DNA from 2 places in the Pseudomonas sp. JDS08PS003 genome. Region 2 is predicted to be linked to the other one. Evidence: riboswitches for the same ligand, from Rfam matches in the RefSeq annotation. Region 2 holds a riboswitch; the other holds the start of a gene.
The links. Region 2 has a riboswitch for cobalamin ahead of cobO (cob(I)yrinic acid a,c-diamide adenosyltransferase). Riboswitches for the same ligand answer to the same signal wherever they lie in the genome.
Positions count from the first base shown of each region.

Region 1: another riboswitch for cobalamin. It lies ahead of cobW (cobalamin biosynthesis protein CobW); the one in region 2 lies ahead of cobO (cob(I)yrinic acid a,c-diamide adenosyltransferase).

Region 1 is NZ_CP120724.1:4,531,630-4,538,881, forward strand. It holds gene cobN (cobaltochelatase subunit CobN) at 1-2,138, opposite strand, end outside; gene cobW (cobalamin biosynthesis protein CobW) at 2,142-3,212, opposite strand; cobalamin riboswitch at 3,310-3,522, opposite strand; cobalamin riboswitch at 3,596-3,829, shown strand; gene P7C00_RS20095 (CbtB-domain containing protein) at 3,927-4,115, shown strand; gene P7C00_RS20100 (CbtA family protein) at 4,127-4,828, shown strand; gene P7C00_RS20105 (cobalamin biosynthesis protein) at 4,825-5,238, shown strand; gene cobM (precorrin-4 C(11)-methyltransferase) at 5,321-6,067, shown strand; gene nfuA (Fe-S biogenesis protein NfuA) at 6,244-6,828, opposite strand; gene P7C00_RS20120 (fatty acid cis/trans isomerase) at 6,972-7,252, opposite strand, start outside.
Region 2 is NZ_CP120724.1:5,405,631-5,412,882, reverse strand. It holds gene P7C00_RS23875 (class I SAM-dependent methyltransferase) at 1-609, shown strand, start outside; gene P7C00_RS23870 (sorbosone dehydrogenase family protein) at 612-1,931, opposite strand; gene P7C00_RS23865 (hypothetical protein) at 2,002-2,583, opposite strand; cobalamin riboswitch at 2,753-2,986, shown strand; gene cobO (cob(I)yrinic acid a,c-diamide adenosyltransferase) at 3,066-3,677, shown strand; gene P7C00_RS23855 (cobyrinate a,c-diamide synthase) at 3,688-5,010, shown strand; gene bluB (5,6-dimethylbenzimidazole synthase) at 5,003-5,653, shown strand; gene cbiB (adenosylcobinamide-phosphate synthase CbiB) at 5,650-6,558, shown strand; gene cobD (threonine-phosphate decarboxylase CobD) at 6,551-7,252, shown strand, end outside.

The DNA of each region.
Region 1 (7,252 bases), 870 kb from region 2:
AGGGTGTCGATGCGCAGTCGGCCGTCAGGGGATTCGCCGAACACATGCAGGCCATCGCGGATCTGCGATTCCTTGAGGTCGCACAGGTAAGTGTCCAGGCGCGGCAGCCAGATCGCCGCATCGGCGTCGCTGTCGAGCTGCTCGCCCAGTTGCAACTCGCGGTCGATGTGGGTCTCGCGCACCAGTTGCAGGATGTCCCGCTGCAGCTCCCGGGCACGACGTGGATCCAGCAGTTGGGCTTCGTAGTACTCGTCCGCCAGCAGCTCCAGATTACGCAGCGGGCCGTAGGTTTCGGCACGGGTCAGGGGCGGCATCAGGTGGTCGATGATCACCGCCTGGGTGCGGCGCTTGGCCTGGGCGCCCTCCCCCGGATCGTTGACGATAAACGGGTAGATGTTCGGCAGCGGGCCCAGCAGCGCATCCGGCCAGCAACTCTCCGAGAGGCCGACGCCCTTGCCCGGCAGCCATTCCAGGTTGCCGTGCTTGCCGACATGGATCAGCGCATGGGCGCCATAGGTCTGGCGCAGCCAGAAGTAGAACGCCAGGTAGCCATGGGGCGGCACCAGATCCGGGTCGTGATAGACCGCGCTGGGGTCCACCTGATAACCCCGGGCCGGCTGGATGCCGACGAAGGTCAGGCCAAAGCGCAGGCCAGCGATCATCATCCGCCCGTCGCGGAACATCGGGTCTTGCTGCGGTGCGCCCCAGCGCGCTAGCACGGCCTGACGATTGGCTTCCGGCAAGGCCTGGAACATCACCGCGTAGTCGTCCAGGGCCAGACTTTGCTGACACGGGCGCTGGTCGAGGCTGTCCAGGTCGTTGCTGACCCCGCCCAGCAGTTGCCGGATCAGCTCGCTGCCGCTGGCGGGCAACTCGGCCGGCAGCGGGTAGCCTTCGGCGTGCAGGGCCTTGAGGATGTTCAGCGCGGCGGCCGGGGTGTCCAAGCCGACGCCGTTGCCAATACGACCATCCCGGGTCGGGTAGTTGGCCAGCACCAGGGCAATGCGCTTCTGGCCATTGTCCAGGCGTCCCAGCTCGACCCAGCGTCGAGCCAGTTCGGCGACAAAATCCATGCGCTCGGGCTGGCCGCGATAGCAGACCACATCCGACTGGCTGCGCTCGCTGCGCCAGGCCAGGTCCTTGAAACTGATGGGCCGGCTGATGATGCGCCCGTCCAGTTCCGGCAAGGCAATGTGCATGGCCAGGTCCCGCGGCCCCAGGCCCTGCTCGCTGTCACGCCAGCCGGGTTCGTTGTCCTGGGCGCAAATGGCCTGGATCACCGGAATATTGCGCCGGAACGGCCGCAGGTGCGGGGCTTCGGGGCTGGATTGGGCAAAGCCGGTGGTATTGAGGATCACCCCGGCCGCGGTTGCATCCAGCCAGTCTTCCACCTGGCTCAGGCAACCGGCTTCCTTGAGGCTGGCCACGGCCATCGGCAAGGGGTTGAGCCCCGCCGCCTGCAGGCGCTGGCAGAACAGATCGATAAAACCGGTGTTGGCCGCCTGCAGGTGGGAACGGTAGAACAGCAGCGCCGCCACTGCTTGATCGGGCTGCCAATCGGCCTGCCAGTCGCTGAGGGTGGCCTGGCTTTTGTGTGGGTGATAGATCGCCGTGCGTGGCAGGGTCTGCGGTTCGCTCCAGGGGTAGTCGCGCCCCAGCAGGCCGCTGGCCAGGCAACGATAGAAGTTCAAGGCGTTATCGCGGCCGCCCTGACGCAAGTATTGCCACAGGCGATCACGCTCGGTGGCCGGTACCGTGCTCAGGTCGCTGAGCTCCGGGTCCGGGCGATCGTCCCCCGGCACCAGGATCAACTGCACTCCGCGTCGGGACAGTTCCACCAGCCGTTCGACGCCGTAACGCCAGTAACCAATGCCGCCGTGCAGGGAAATCAGGATCACCTTGGCGTGGCGCAGCACTTCGTCCACATACAGGTCCACCGACGCATGGTTCTGCACCTGCATCGGGTTGGCCAGGCGAAAGCTGGGGTAGTCCTCGGGCAATTGCTCGGCAGCGTCCGCCAGCAGCGCCAGGCTGGAGTCGCCGCTGCACAGGATCACCAGCTCGGCGGGGGTCTGTCCAAGGTCGGCAATATTGTCATCCGACACGAAACCGCCGGGCTGGGTCCTGAGCAGGTGCATGGGTTACACGCTGAGGGCGGCGCGCAGTTGCGCTTCGAGCTGAGCGGCGTCCAGTTCCTGGCCGATCAGCACTAGGCGCGTGGTGCGGGCTTCGTCAGCCCCCCACTTGCGGTCGAAGTGCTTGTCGAAGCGCGTGCCCACGCCCTGGATCAGCAGACGCATCGGCTTGTTGGGGATCGCGGCAAAACCCTTGACCCGCAGGATGCCGTGCTTGACCACCAGTTGGGTCAGGGCGTCCAGCAGCAGGCTTTCGTCGGCCTGGGGCAGTTCGATGGAGATGGAATCGAAGGCGTCGTGATCGTGATCGTCGTGGTCGTCGTCACCGTCGTGGTGGTGATCGTGGTGGCTGTGGCGGCCGTCGATGTGCTCCTCGGAGCCGGCGCCCAGGCCCAGCAGCACGTCCAGCGGCAGGCGGCCGCTGCTGGCTTCGATGACTTTGACTGCTGGCGGCAGCTCTTCGGCCACTTCCAGGCGCACCTTGGCCAGGTCTTCGGGGTTGATCAGGTCGGTCTTGTTGAGGATCACCAGATCGGCGCTGGACAGCTGGTCGGCGAACAGCTCATGCAGGGGCGATTCGTGGTCCAGGTTGGGGTCGAGCTTGCGCTGGGCGTCCACCTGATCGGGAAACGCGGCGAAGGTGCCAGCGGCCACGGCCGGGCTGTCGACCACGGTGATCACTGCATCGACGGTGCAGGCGCTGCGGATTTCCGGCCACTGGAAGGCCTGGACCAGGGGCTTGGGCAAGGCCAGGCCGGAGGTTTCGATGAGGATGTGATCCAGATCGCCGCGGCGCGCCACCAGTTCGCGCATCACCGGGAAGAACTCTTCCTGCACGGTGCAGCACAGGCAGCCGTTGGCCAGCTCATAGACCCGGCCACTGGCCTCTTCCTCGGTGCAGCCGATGGAGCATTGCTTGAGGATCTCGCCATCGATGCCCAGCTCGCCGAACTCGTTGACGATGACCGCGATGCGCCGGCCCTGGGCGTTGTCCAGCATGTGCCGCAGCAAGGTGGTCTTACCCGAGCCAAGGAAGCCGGTGACGATGGTGACGGGAAGTTTGGCCAGTGTTTTCATCGGATGCCCCTTGGCAAAGGTGGCGGGCAAACGGGACGAGAGCCGCAGCGCAGGAGCGCGCGGAGATTTCGCCACCGGATCACCCCGCCCGGTTGTAGTGAGAATCTGGGATCGAGGCAGGTCTCCTGGCTGAGGGCTTGCCAGTCATTGGACTGGCGGTTTCTGCGCCTTCCCGCAGGCGTTCCGGACGCGAATGCAGTGGCCTTGCAGAAATGAAACCCTTCACAGTTGCGGGGGCAGCCGCGGCATCGACCGCGTTCCCTTCTTAGCTTCGACCGCTGGTCGAAGAACCTCGAAGGCGCAAGGCTACGCAGAGCGCGGGGGACGGTCAATCGGCAATGCGCCGGCGTCCGCAATTGACGACGTTACCCCGGCCATGATTTCCTACGCGCCTTGTTACGGGTGCCCTTCACAGGGTGAAACGGGAAACCGGTGAATCACGTGCTTTACTACAAAAGCCGTGACCAGTCCGGTGCTGCCCCCGCAACGGTAAGCGAGCGAAGTGTCAGATCCACTGTGCCAAGGCATGGGAAGGCGACACTTGCCGGCACGGTCCGACATGACTCGGCCCCTGCCCCTCGCCAGCCCGGAGACCGGCCCGCAACACACACATAACAAACCCGCGGTGGGCGGGCGCTGTTGCAAACCCTGCGTGCCGGTCACGCGGGGTTTTCCTGCGCCACTCTCCCCGCTGACACTCCAGAGGGAAGCGCCATGTCGATCATCAGCAGCACCAGCCATTCCACCAGCAGCACCTCCACCCTGAGCCAGCGCCTGGTGGCCGCCATCGGCGCTTCGCTGCTGGGCGCCTGCCTGGTGTACTTCGCCGGCTTCTCCCATATCGAAGCGGTGCACAACGCCGCCCACGACACCCGTCACAGCGCTGCTTTCCCTTGCCACTGAGACCTGCCGACATGATCAAGCGTATTGCGCAAACCGCAGGGTTCACCGGGTTGCTGGCGGCCTTGCTGCTGACCCTGCTGCAAAGCTTCTGGGTGGCCCCGCTGATTCTGCAGGCGGAAACCTATGAAAAGGCCCCGGCCGCAGAAGTCCATGAACACGCCGAAGGCGCCATGGCCGGCCACAGCCACGACGCCGAAGCCTGGGAACCGGAAGATGGCTGGCAGCGAGTGCTGTCCACCACGGGCGGCAATCTGGTGGTGGCCGTCGGCTTCGCCCTGATGCTGGCCGGGCTCTACACCCTGCGGGCGCCCAGTCGCACCTCCCAGGGCCTGCTCTGGGGCCTGGCGGGTTATGCGACCTTCTGCCTGGCGCCGACCCTGGGCTTGCCACCGGAGTTGCCGGGCACCGCCGCCGCCGACCTGGTACAGCGCCAGGTGTGGTGGGTCGGCGCTGCCGCTTCCACCGCCGTGGGCCTTGCCCTGATCGTGTTCGCCGGCAACTGGCTGCTGAAACTGCTGGGCGCGGCCATCATCGCCGTGCCTCACGTGATCGGCGCGCCACAACCGGAAGTGCATTCGATGCTGGCCCCGGAAGAGCTGGAGGCACAATTCAAAATCGCCTCGCAGTTGACCAACGCCGCCTTCTGGCTGGCCCTCGGGCTGATCAGCGCCTGGTTGTTCCGGCGCAGGAACACGGATCAGTACTCGGCATGATCGAAGTGCGCGCAGCGTCGACCCTGGTGGTCGGCCTGGGCTGCCAGAAAGGCTGCCCGGTGACCACGCTGCGCGCGCTGCTGGATCAGGTGCTGGAAGCCCATCGCATCGATACGCAGCAGGTTTTCGCCCTGGCGAGCATCGACCTGAAACAGGCCGAGCCCGGTCTGCTGGAGTTGGCCGAGCAACTGGCACTGCCACTGACCTGTTTCAGCAGCATGCAACTGGCACCTTATGCCCTGCGCCTCAGCCACCGTTCACAGATCGCCTTTGAACGTACCGGCTGCTACGGCGTTGCCGAAAGTGCTGCCCTGGCCATGGCCGAACAGCTGCATCCCGGCCCGGCCCAACTGCTGATCCCTCGTCAGAAATACGCCCAGGCCACCCTGGCAATGGCCGCTTGCCGGTAAAATCCTCGATAATCCCCCGCCTTGATCATGAGCAATCTTCATTTGAAGCACGGCTCCAGCCCCTTTCTCACAGGAGACAGCCATGACTGTCTATTTCATCGGTGCCGGTCCCGGCGACCCGGAACTGATCACGGTCAAGGGCCAGCGCCTGATCCATCGCTGCCCGGTGATCATCTACGCCGGCTCCCTGGTGCCTCAGGCCGTACTGGAAGGCCACCGTGCTGAGCGGGTGATCAACAGCGCCGAACTGCACCTTGAACAGATCATCGAGGCCATCCGGGAAGCCCATGCCCAAGGACAGGATGTGGCCCGGGTACATTCCGGCGACCCGAGCCTGTATGGCGCCATCGGTGAACAGATCCGCTGCCTGCGGGAGTTGGGCATTGCCTTCGAAATCGTCCCCGGAGTCACCGCCACAGCGGCCTGCGCCGCGCTGCTGGGGGCCGAGCTGACCTTGCCGGATGTGTCCCAGAGCGTGATTCTCACCCGCTATGCGGACAAGACCGCCATGCCTGCCGGTGAGGAATTCGCCAGCCTGGCGGCCCACGGCGCCACCATGGCGATTCACCTGGGGGTCAATCACCTGGAGAAAATCGTCGCCGAGCTGCTGCCGCACTACGGCGCCGACTGCCCGATTGCGGTGGTGCATCGTGCCACCTGGCCGGACCAGGACTGGGTCCTGGGGACCCTGGCCGACATTGCCGAGCAGGTCGCGGCCAAGGGTTTCCGGCGCACGGCGCTGATCCTGGTGGGCCGGGTGCTGGCCACGGATGTTTTCAGCGAGTCGTCCCTGTATCGCGCCGGACACGCGCACCTCTATCGCCCCTGACACCTCTCCCCCTTTGTAGGAGCTGGCTTGCCAGCGAAGGCGTCCTCGGTATCGGTGCAAGGCTCGGGGGCCCATTCGCCGGCAAGCCGGCTCCTACGGAAGTTTTTTTGGGGGGGACTTGCGGGCATAAAAAACGGCGCTCACGGGGCGCCGTTTTTTAGTTCGCAGCGAACGCCTTAGTAGTAGGCGTTTTCTTTCTGCGTGTGGTCGGTGACGTCGCGGACGCCCTTGAGCTCGGGGATGCGCTCGAGCAAGGTGCGCTCGATGCCTTCCTTCAAGGTCACGTCGGCCTGGCCGCAACCCTGGCAACCGCCACCGAATTGCAGCACGGCGATGCCGTCGTCAACGACGTCGATTAGGCTGACCTGGCCGCCGTGGCTGGCCAGCCCCGGGTTGATCTCGGTTTGCAGGTAGTAGTTGATGCGCTCGTTGACCGGACTGTCGGCATTGACCATCGGCACCTTGGCGTTGGGCGCCTTGATGGTCAGTTGGCCGCCCATGCGGTCGGTGGCGTAGTCGACCACCGCGTCATCGAGGAAACCTTCGCTGAAGGCGTCGATGTAGGCGGTGAAGCTCTTCAGGCCAAGGGCCTTGTCTTCGGGTTTCTCTTCGCCCGGCTTGCAATAGGCGATGCAGGTCTCGGCGTACTGAGTCCCTGGCTGGGTAATGAAGATGCGGATGCCAATCCCCGGGGTGTTCTGCTTGGATAGCAGATCAGCCAGATAATCGTGGGCGGCGTCGGTAATGGTTATGGCGCTCATGGTGGTTCCTCGCAGACGTGGGCGCAGTTTACGCCAATCGACGCCGCTGACAAAGTCCTAGTATTTTTGTCGGGATAGACCTTGGTATAGGGCATCCCCGGGCCCCGTCAGTAGGCGGCCCGAGGACAGATAGCGGCCCTGTATCAGAGGTTTTCGTAACGGTTCATGTCCATGACGCCGGCCTCGACCGGGTCGACTTCCTGTAGATAGCGGGTCTGGTCGTGGAAGTACTGCCAGAACTGCGGATGACTGCGGCGAATCCCCCAGCGATCGACGATCTTCTCGAAGCCGGCAGCGTCCCGGGCCTCTTGCATGGCCTGGACAAACGCCGGCACCTGCTCGGTGGGAACGTTGAACATGAAATTCGGATAACTGCTGAGAATGCCCGGGAAAATGGTCAGGGTGTCCAGGCCCGGCTGGTAGC
Region 2 (7,252 bases):
GTTTCACTGCGTGAGACGCCCCTATTGCGTCGTTTGCGTGACGAAACCCAGGCGCTGCCCAATGCGCGCTGGCAAGTGGCGCCGGAACAAGGGCAGTTCCTCGCGCTGCTGATCAAGCTCACCGGTGCTCGCCGGATCCTCGAGGTCGGGACCTTCACCGGCTATAGCGCCTTGTGCATGGCTCAGGCGCTACCCGACGACGGTTCGTTGACCTGTTGTGACATTCCCGGTGACTACAATGCCACCGCCCGTCGTTACTGGAAGGAGGCGGGAGTCGACCAGCGTATTGACCTGCGCCTGTCGCCTGCGCTAGAGACCCTGGCTGGCCTGGAGCAGGCGGGCCCGCTTGAGTCTTTCGATCTGATCTTTATCGATGCGGACAAGGCCAATTACCCGGCCTACCTGGAGTTCGCCCTGCGTTTGCTGCGAGTTGGGGGGCTGGTGGTGTTCGACAACACGCTATGGAGCGGGCGAGTGCTGGAGGCGAATGCCGCCAGTGAGGATACCCGAGCCATCCAGGCGCTCAATCGTGCCTTGAAGGATGACTCGCGCATCGACTTGTCACTGCTGCCCCTGGGGGATGGCCTGACCCTGTGCCGCAAGCGCTGAACTCAGGGCGCCTTGGCGGCGGATACCCGCCAGATCTTGTTGCCGACATCATCGGCGACCAATAGGCCTCCTTGCTGATCGATGACTACCCCGACCGGGCGCCCCAGGGCTTTTTCATCGGCATTGAGAAAGCCGCTGAGTACGTCGATTGGTTGTCCCTGGGGTTTGCCCGCGCTGAAAGGCACGAATATCACCTTGTAGCCGCTGTGGGGCTTGCGGTTCCAGGACCCGTGCTGGCCGATGAAGGCGCCTTCTGTAAAGGGGGCGGGAAGTTTGCTGCCTTCGGCGAAGGTCAGGCCCAGTGAGGCCGTATGTGGGCCCACGGCGTAATCCGGAGCGATTGCCTTGGTCACCTGCTCGAGGTTTTGTGGCTTGACCCGCACGTCCACGTGTTGCCCGTAGTAACTGAAGGGCCAGCCATAAAAAGCCCCGTCCTTGACCGAGGTGATGTAATCCGGAACCAGATCGCTGCCGATTTCGTCGCGCTCATTGACTGCGGTCCATAGCGCTCCGCTGACCGGCTCCCAGGCCAGGCCATTGGGGTTGCGCAGGCCGGTGGCGAACAGGCGATGCTTGCCACTGGCCCGATCCACTTCCCAGATGGCCGCACGGCCTTCTTCTTTATCCAGGCCATTTTCCCCAACGTTACTGTTCGAGCCGACGGTGACATAAAGCTTGCTTGCGTCCTTGCTGGCGATGACGTTCTTGGTCCAGTGGTGGTTGAGTGTGCCGCCGGGGAGGTCGAGCACCTTGGTGGGGGCTGCACTGATGTGGGTGTCACCGTTCTGATAGGGGAAGCGCAGCAGCTTGTCGGTGTCCGCCACATATAGATCATTGCCCACCAGGGTCATGCCGAAGGGGGAGTTGAGGTTCTCCAGGAACAGGCTGCGGGTTTCCGCCACGCCGTCGTGATCCTGGTCCCGCAACAGGGTAATGCGATTGGCGCTGGGGACGGCTGCGCCGGCTCGGCCCATTACTTTTCCGGCGATCCAGCCACGAATGCCCTGACTGTCATCCGGCTTGGGTGGTGCATTGGTTTCAGCTACCAATACATCGCCATTGGGCAATACATACAGCCAGCGTGGGTGGTCGAGGTTTTCGGCGAAGGCGGCAACCTGGGTGCCGGCTGCGGCCGTGGGTTTTGCGCCTTGGGGCCAGCCGATGGCAGGGGCAATATTGACCGTGGGGATCAGCGTGGGATTGGGTTCCGGCAGCTTGGGGTTCGGTCCGGTGCCGTCTGAGACTTGCAGGCTGGAGGTTTCGCCGCAGGCGGTGAGGCCGGCGGCGATAACGATAAGCAAGGTGTGTTGAAGCTTGAGCATGCTGATTTCCCTATGAGTGCACGAACGTCGTAGTCATAGAGGAGCATAGCCAGTCGATGGTTCCGCCTGATCAGCGGGCCTCCTTGAACAGTACGGCAATACCCGGATGGTAGTGGCCGCTTTCGTTATGCAGCTTGCGGTAGGCGTAGGGGAAGTACCAGGCTACGGCGCAGCAGTGCTCCTTTTGCAACTCGTCCAGCATGTCCTGAAGTTCTTCGGGAGAGGCGCTGTGCTGGGCTTTTTGCGGGGCTACAAACAGGCAGCCGAGCCTCAGGTCGCTGGGATAGCTGATCTTTTTGGCGTCACTGGCAATGTCCAGCAATGGCTGGGTCAGGTGCAGGCTGTTGACCCGTGGCCAGCGCTGAGTGGTCTGGATATAAGCGCGTTCGTCCTTGGTGGCCAGATACAGGTCGGTACGAGCGTTGCGAGCACCTTCCTCCTGCTGCTTCTTGCTGGGGCTGTGTTCCAGGCTGATCATCTCCGCCATCCAGGCGGCCGCGGAGAGTAATCCCAGGTTGGCCTTTTCATCGAACCAGTACGGGGTTTCGTTATCGCCGCGGACTGCGTTGTAGCGGTCAATGCAATCGAACCAGCGTTCCAGCATCGGGCGCAGGAATTCCAGCTTTGGATTGCTGATGATCATGCCTTGCATCGAACTCACCCCTTATTGTTGTGTGGCAGGACCTGGGTCCCGGAATGTGGCTATTTGATATCATTGCTCTGAGTGTGGCACAAGATTGGCGCCAGTTTGTTGATGCAGTGCAGTTTTGTGCGATGTGCGACGGCCGGCTTTAATTGACGCTCCACCCCCAACCCTCTAACCTTCGCGACTTGTTTCAGGTGCTCTGTGGCCCGTGGTCGACAGAGTGAAACAGGGAAGCCGGTCAGTGCCTGTTCCAGCGATGGACACGGCAACGATTCCGGCGCTGCCCCCGCAACGGTAGATGAGTCAAGGCTGTGCCAGATGCCACTGTGTCGATGACATGGGAAGGCGCGCAGCCCGGCAGCGATGCCCCTCATGAGCCCGGAGACCGGCCTGATCCATCCAACGGCATCACGGTGGGCGATGCCAGGCTAGCGCCGTCTCTTTCTTTTCCTGCCCGCCGTTCCCCAGCCCCAACGGAGAGCTGCCCCATGAGTGAATCCCCCGATCGTGACGAACGCCATCTGGCGCGCATGTTGCGCAAAAAAGCCGTGATCGATGAGCGCATCGCCAACTCGCCCAACGAATGTGGCTTGTTGCTGGTGCTGACCGGCAATGGCAAGGGCAAGAGCAGTTCGGCCTTCGGCATGCTGGCGCGGTCCATGGGCCACGGTATGCAGTGCGGCGTGGTGCAGTTCATCAAGGGCCGTAACAGCACCGGCGAAGAGTTGTTCTTCCGGCGTTTTCCAGAGCAGGTGCGGTTTCACGTGATGGGTGAGGGTTTCACCTGGGAAACCCAGGATCGCCAGCGCGACATTGCTGCGGCCGAAGCGGCCTGGGCGGTATCCAGGGAGCTGCTGAACGACCCGGAGATTGGCCTGGTAGTACTCGACGAGTTGAACATCGCCCTCAAGCACGGCTACCTGGATCTGGATCAGGTGCTCAGTGACCTGCAGGCCCGTCCCCCCATGCAGCACGTGGTGGTAACCGGCCGCGGCGCCAAGCCGGAGATGATCGAGCTGGCGGATACCGTCACTGAAATGGGCATGATCAAGCATGCGTTCCAGGCCGGTATCAAGGCGCAGAAAGGTGTTGAGCTGTGAGTGTGAATTCATGACCGATGTTCGTCATTGCCCGGCGGTATTGATCGCCGCGCCGGCTTCCGGCCAGGGCAAGACCACCGTGACCGCGGCATTGGCCCGTTTGCACCGCAACCAGGGGCGCAAGGTACGGGTATTCAAGTGCGGTCCGGATTTTCTCGATCCAATGATTCTTGAGCGAGCCAGCGGTGCTCCGGTGTACCAGCTGGACATGTGGATGGTCGGGGAGCAAGAAAGCCGCCGCTTGCTTTGGGAGGCTGCGGGCGAAGCGGACCTGATTCTGATCGAGGGGGTCATGGGGCTGTTCGACGGCACGCCCTCCAGCGCGGATCTGGCACGGCATTTCGGAGTCCCGGTGCTGGGGGTGATCGATGGCACCGCCATGGCCCAGACCTTTGGTGCGCTGGCCCTGGGACTGGCCCGCTATCAGCCGGACCTGCCGTTCGCTGGGGTGCTGGCCAACCGGGTAGGCACCTTGCGTCACGCGCAGTTGCTTGAAGGCAGCCTCACCGAGGGACTGCGCTGGTATGGAGCCTTGTCCCGGGAGACTGACATCGAGCTGCCCAGCCGCCATTTGGGGCTGGTGCAGGCCAGCGAACTGAATGATCTGGACCTGCGTCTTGATGCCGCCGCTGCAGCCCTGGCCAGCAGTTGCCAAGTGGCACTGCCGCCGGCAGTGAGCTTTGCCGCACCCACGCCGGAGCCCTGCGAGCCTTTGCTGGCGGGTGTGCGAATCGCCGTAGCGCGGGATGAGGCGTTTGCCTTTACCTATGGCGCCAACCTGGATCTGTTGCGGGCCATGGGCGCGCAGTTGAGCTTCTTCTCGCCGATTCATGACACCGAGTTGCCGGAGGCGGACAGTTTGTACCTGCCCGGTGGCTACCCCGAATTGCACCATCAGGCACTGGCGCAAAACACCGCGATGCTGGGCGCTATTCGTGCTCACCATGGTGCGGGCAAGCCGTTGCTCGCGGAGTGTGGTGGCATGCTGTATTTGCTGGACTCCCTGACCGACGTCGAAGGGCTGCGTGCCAATCTCTTGGGGTTGCTGCCCGGCGATGCCGTGATGCAAAAACGCCTGGCGGCCCTGGCCTTGCAAGCGGTGGAGTTGCCGGAGGGCAGCTTGCGTGGCCACACCTATCATCATTCCCTGACCAGCACGCAACTCGAGCCGATTGCCCGTGGCATCAGTCCCAATGGTGGTCGTGGTGCGGAAGCGGTGTATCGCGATGGGCGGATGACTGCCTCCTATGTGCACTTTTACTTTCCGTCCAATCCGGCGGCGGTGGCGGCGTTGTTCGTGCCGGCTTCTGCAGAGGGCGTGGCAGGTGAGTGAGCAGGGGTTTTCTGCGGCGGAGCGTGAGGCGGTTTATCGCGCCATTGCCGAACGCCGGGACATGCGTCACTTCGCCGGTGGCAGTGTCGCGCCCGAGCTGCTGCAGCGTTTGCTGGAAGCGGCGCATCAGGCGCCCAGTGTCGGGTTGATGCAACCCTGGCGCTTTATCCGTATCAGCGATCGACCACTGCGTGGACGAATCCAGCAGTTGGTGGAGGAGGAGCGGGTGCGCACTGCCGAGGCGTTGGGGGAGCGTTCCGACGAGTTCATGAAGCTCAAGGTCGAAGGCATCAATGACTGTGCCGAGGTGCTGGTGGCGGCGTTGATGGATGGGCGCGAGCGGCATGTCTTTGGACGGCGGACCCTGCCGGAAATGGACCTGGCCTCGCTGTCCTGTGCCATTCAGAACCTTTGGCTGGCGGCCCGCAGCGAAGGCCTGGGCATGGGCTGGGTTTCGCTGTTCGAGCCCCAGGCCCTGGCCGACCTGCTGGGATTACCCGCCGGCGCCAAACCCTTGGCCGTGTTGTGCCTGGGACCGGTTACCGAGTTCTATCCGGCGCCGATGCTGGCGCTGCAGGGCTGGGCGCAACCCCGGCCATTGAGTGAGTTGCTGTATGAGAATTACTGGGGAGTGAGTCAATGAGTGTGGCGTTGCTGAGTGTCGCCGGGGTGGCGCTGGATGCGCTGCTGGGCGAACCCAAGCGCTGGCATCCGCTGGTGGCCTTTGGCCGTGTGGCGGATCGTATCGAGCAACGTTTCAACGCCGCCGGCCGAGGCTGGCGCAGCCATGGGGTCACGGCTTGGGTACTGGCGGTGCTGCCCTTGACCCTGTTGGCCACGGCCCTGTCCTGGCTGCCCTACATCGGTTGGCTGGTGGAGATCGTTGCACTGTATTGCGCCCTGGGTCTTCGCAGCCTCGGCGAGCACGTCGAGCCGGTGGCTCAGGCTTTGCGCAGTGACGACCTGGATGAAGCCCGGCATCGGGTCGGCTTTCTGGTGAGCCGTGAGACTCGTGAGCTGGACGCCACCGAAGTGGCGCGGGCAGCCACTGAATCGGTGCTGGAAAACGGCAGCGATGCCGTGTTCGCCGCCTTGTTCTGGTTCGCCGTGGCCGGTGCGCCAGGGGTGGTGCTCTATCGTCTGAGCAACACTCTGGATGCGATGTGGGGTTATCGCAACGAGCGTTTTGAGCGTTTCGGCTGGGCGGCGGCGCGAATCGACGACCTGCTCAATTACATTCCTGCACGGCTGGTGGCCCTGACCTATGCCTTGCTGGGCAAGACCCGCCTGGCGCTCACATGCTGGTGGCGCCAGGGCCCGACCTGGGACAGTCCCAATGCCGGCCCGGTGATGGCGGCTGGAGCGGGTGCCCTGGGGGTCGAGTTGGGCGGCGCAGCGATTTATCACGGTGAGTTGCACCAGCGCCCGCAACTGGGCGAAGGCGAGCCGGCGAGTGCCGACTCCATCGATCGCGGCTGGCAGTTGGTGCAGCGAGGTGTCTGGCTGTGGTTGTTGTTTCTGTGCCTGGGGGCTGAATTCTATGCTTGAGCACGGTGGAAGGTTGCGCAAGGCGGCCCAGGAACACGGAATCGCCGAAGAGGCCTGGCTGGATCTGTCCAGCGGATTGGCGCCCTGGCCATTTCCTCTGCCGCCCATTCCCCTGCGTGCCTGGGCGCGCCTGCCAGAAACCGATGATGGCCTGGAGCAAGCGGCCTGCGCCTACTACGGCGCGAGTGAGGTGTTGCCGGTGGCCGGTTCCCAGGCGGCGATCCAACTGCTGCCGCGGCTGCGGCGGGCGGGCAAGGTTGGGGTCCTGTCGCCCTGTTATGCCGAGCACGCCGAGGCCTGGCGGCGCAGTGGCTATCGGGTGCGTGAGGTACTGGAGCAGGAAGTGGATTTCTTTCTCGACAGCCTCGATGTGCTGGTGGTGGTCAACCCCAACAACCCCACCGGTTTGAGCCTGACGCCGGAGCGCCTGCTGGATTGGCACGCCCGCTTGGCCCAGCGCGGTGGCTGGTTGGTGGTGGATGAAGCCTTCATGGATAACACCCCGCAACTGAGCCTGGCCCGGCATGCCCATCAGGTGGGGCTGATTGTCCTGCGTTCATTCGGCAAGTTCTTCGGGCTGGCCGGAGTACGCCTGGGCTTTGTCCTGGCCGAGCGCCGGTTGCTCAGGCTGTTGGCGGAGCAGGTTGGCCCCTGGGCGGTCAGCGGGCCTACCCGGGTGCTGGGGCAGGCCTGT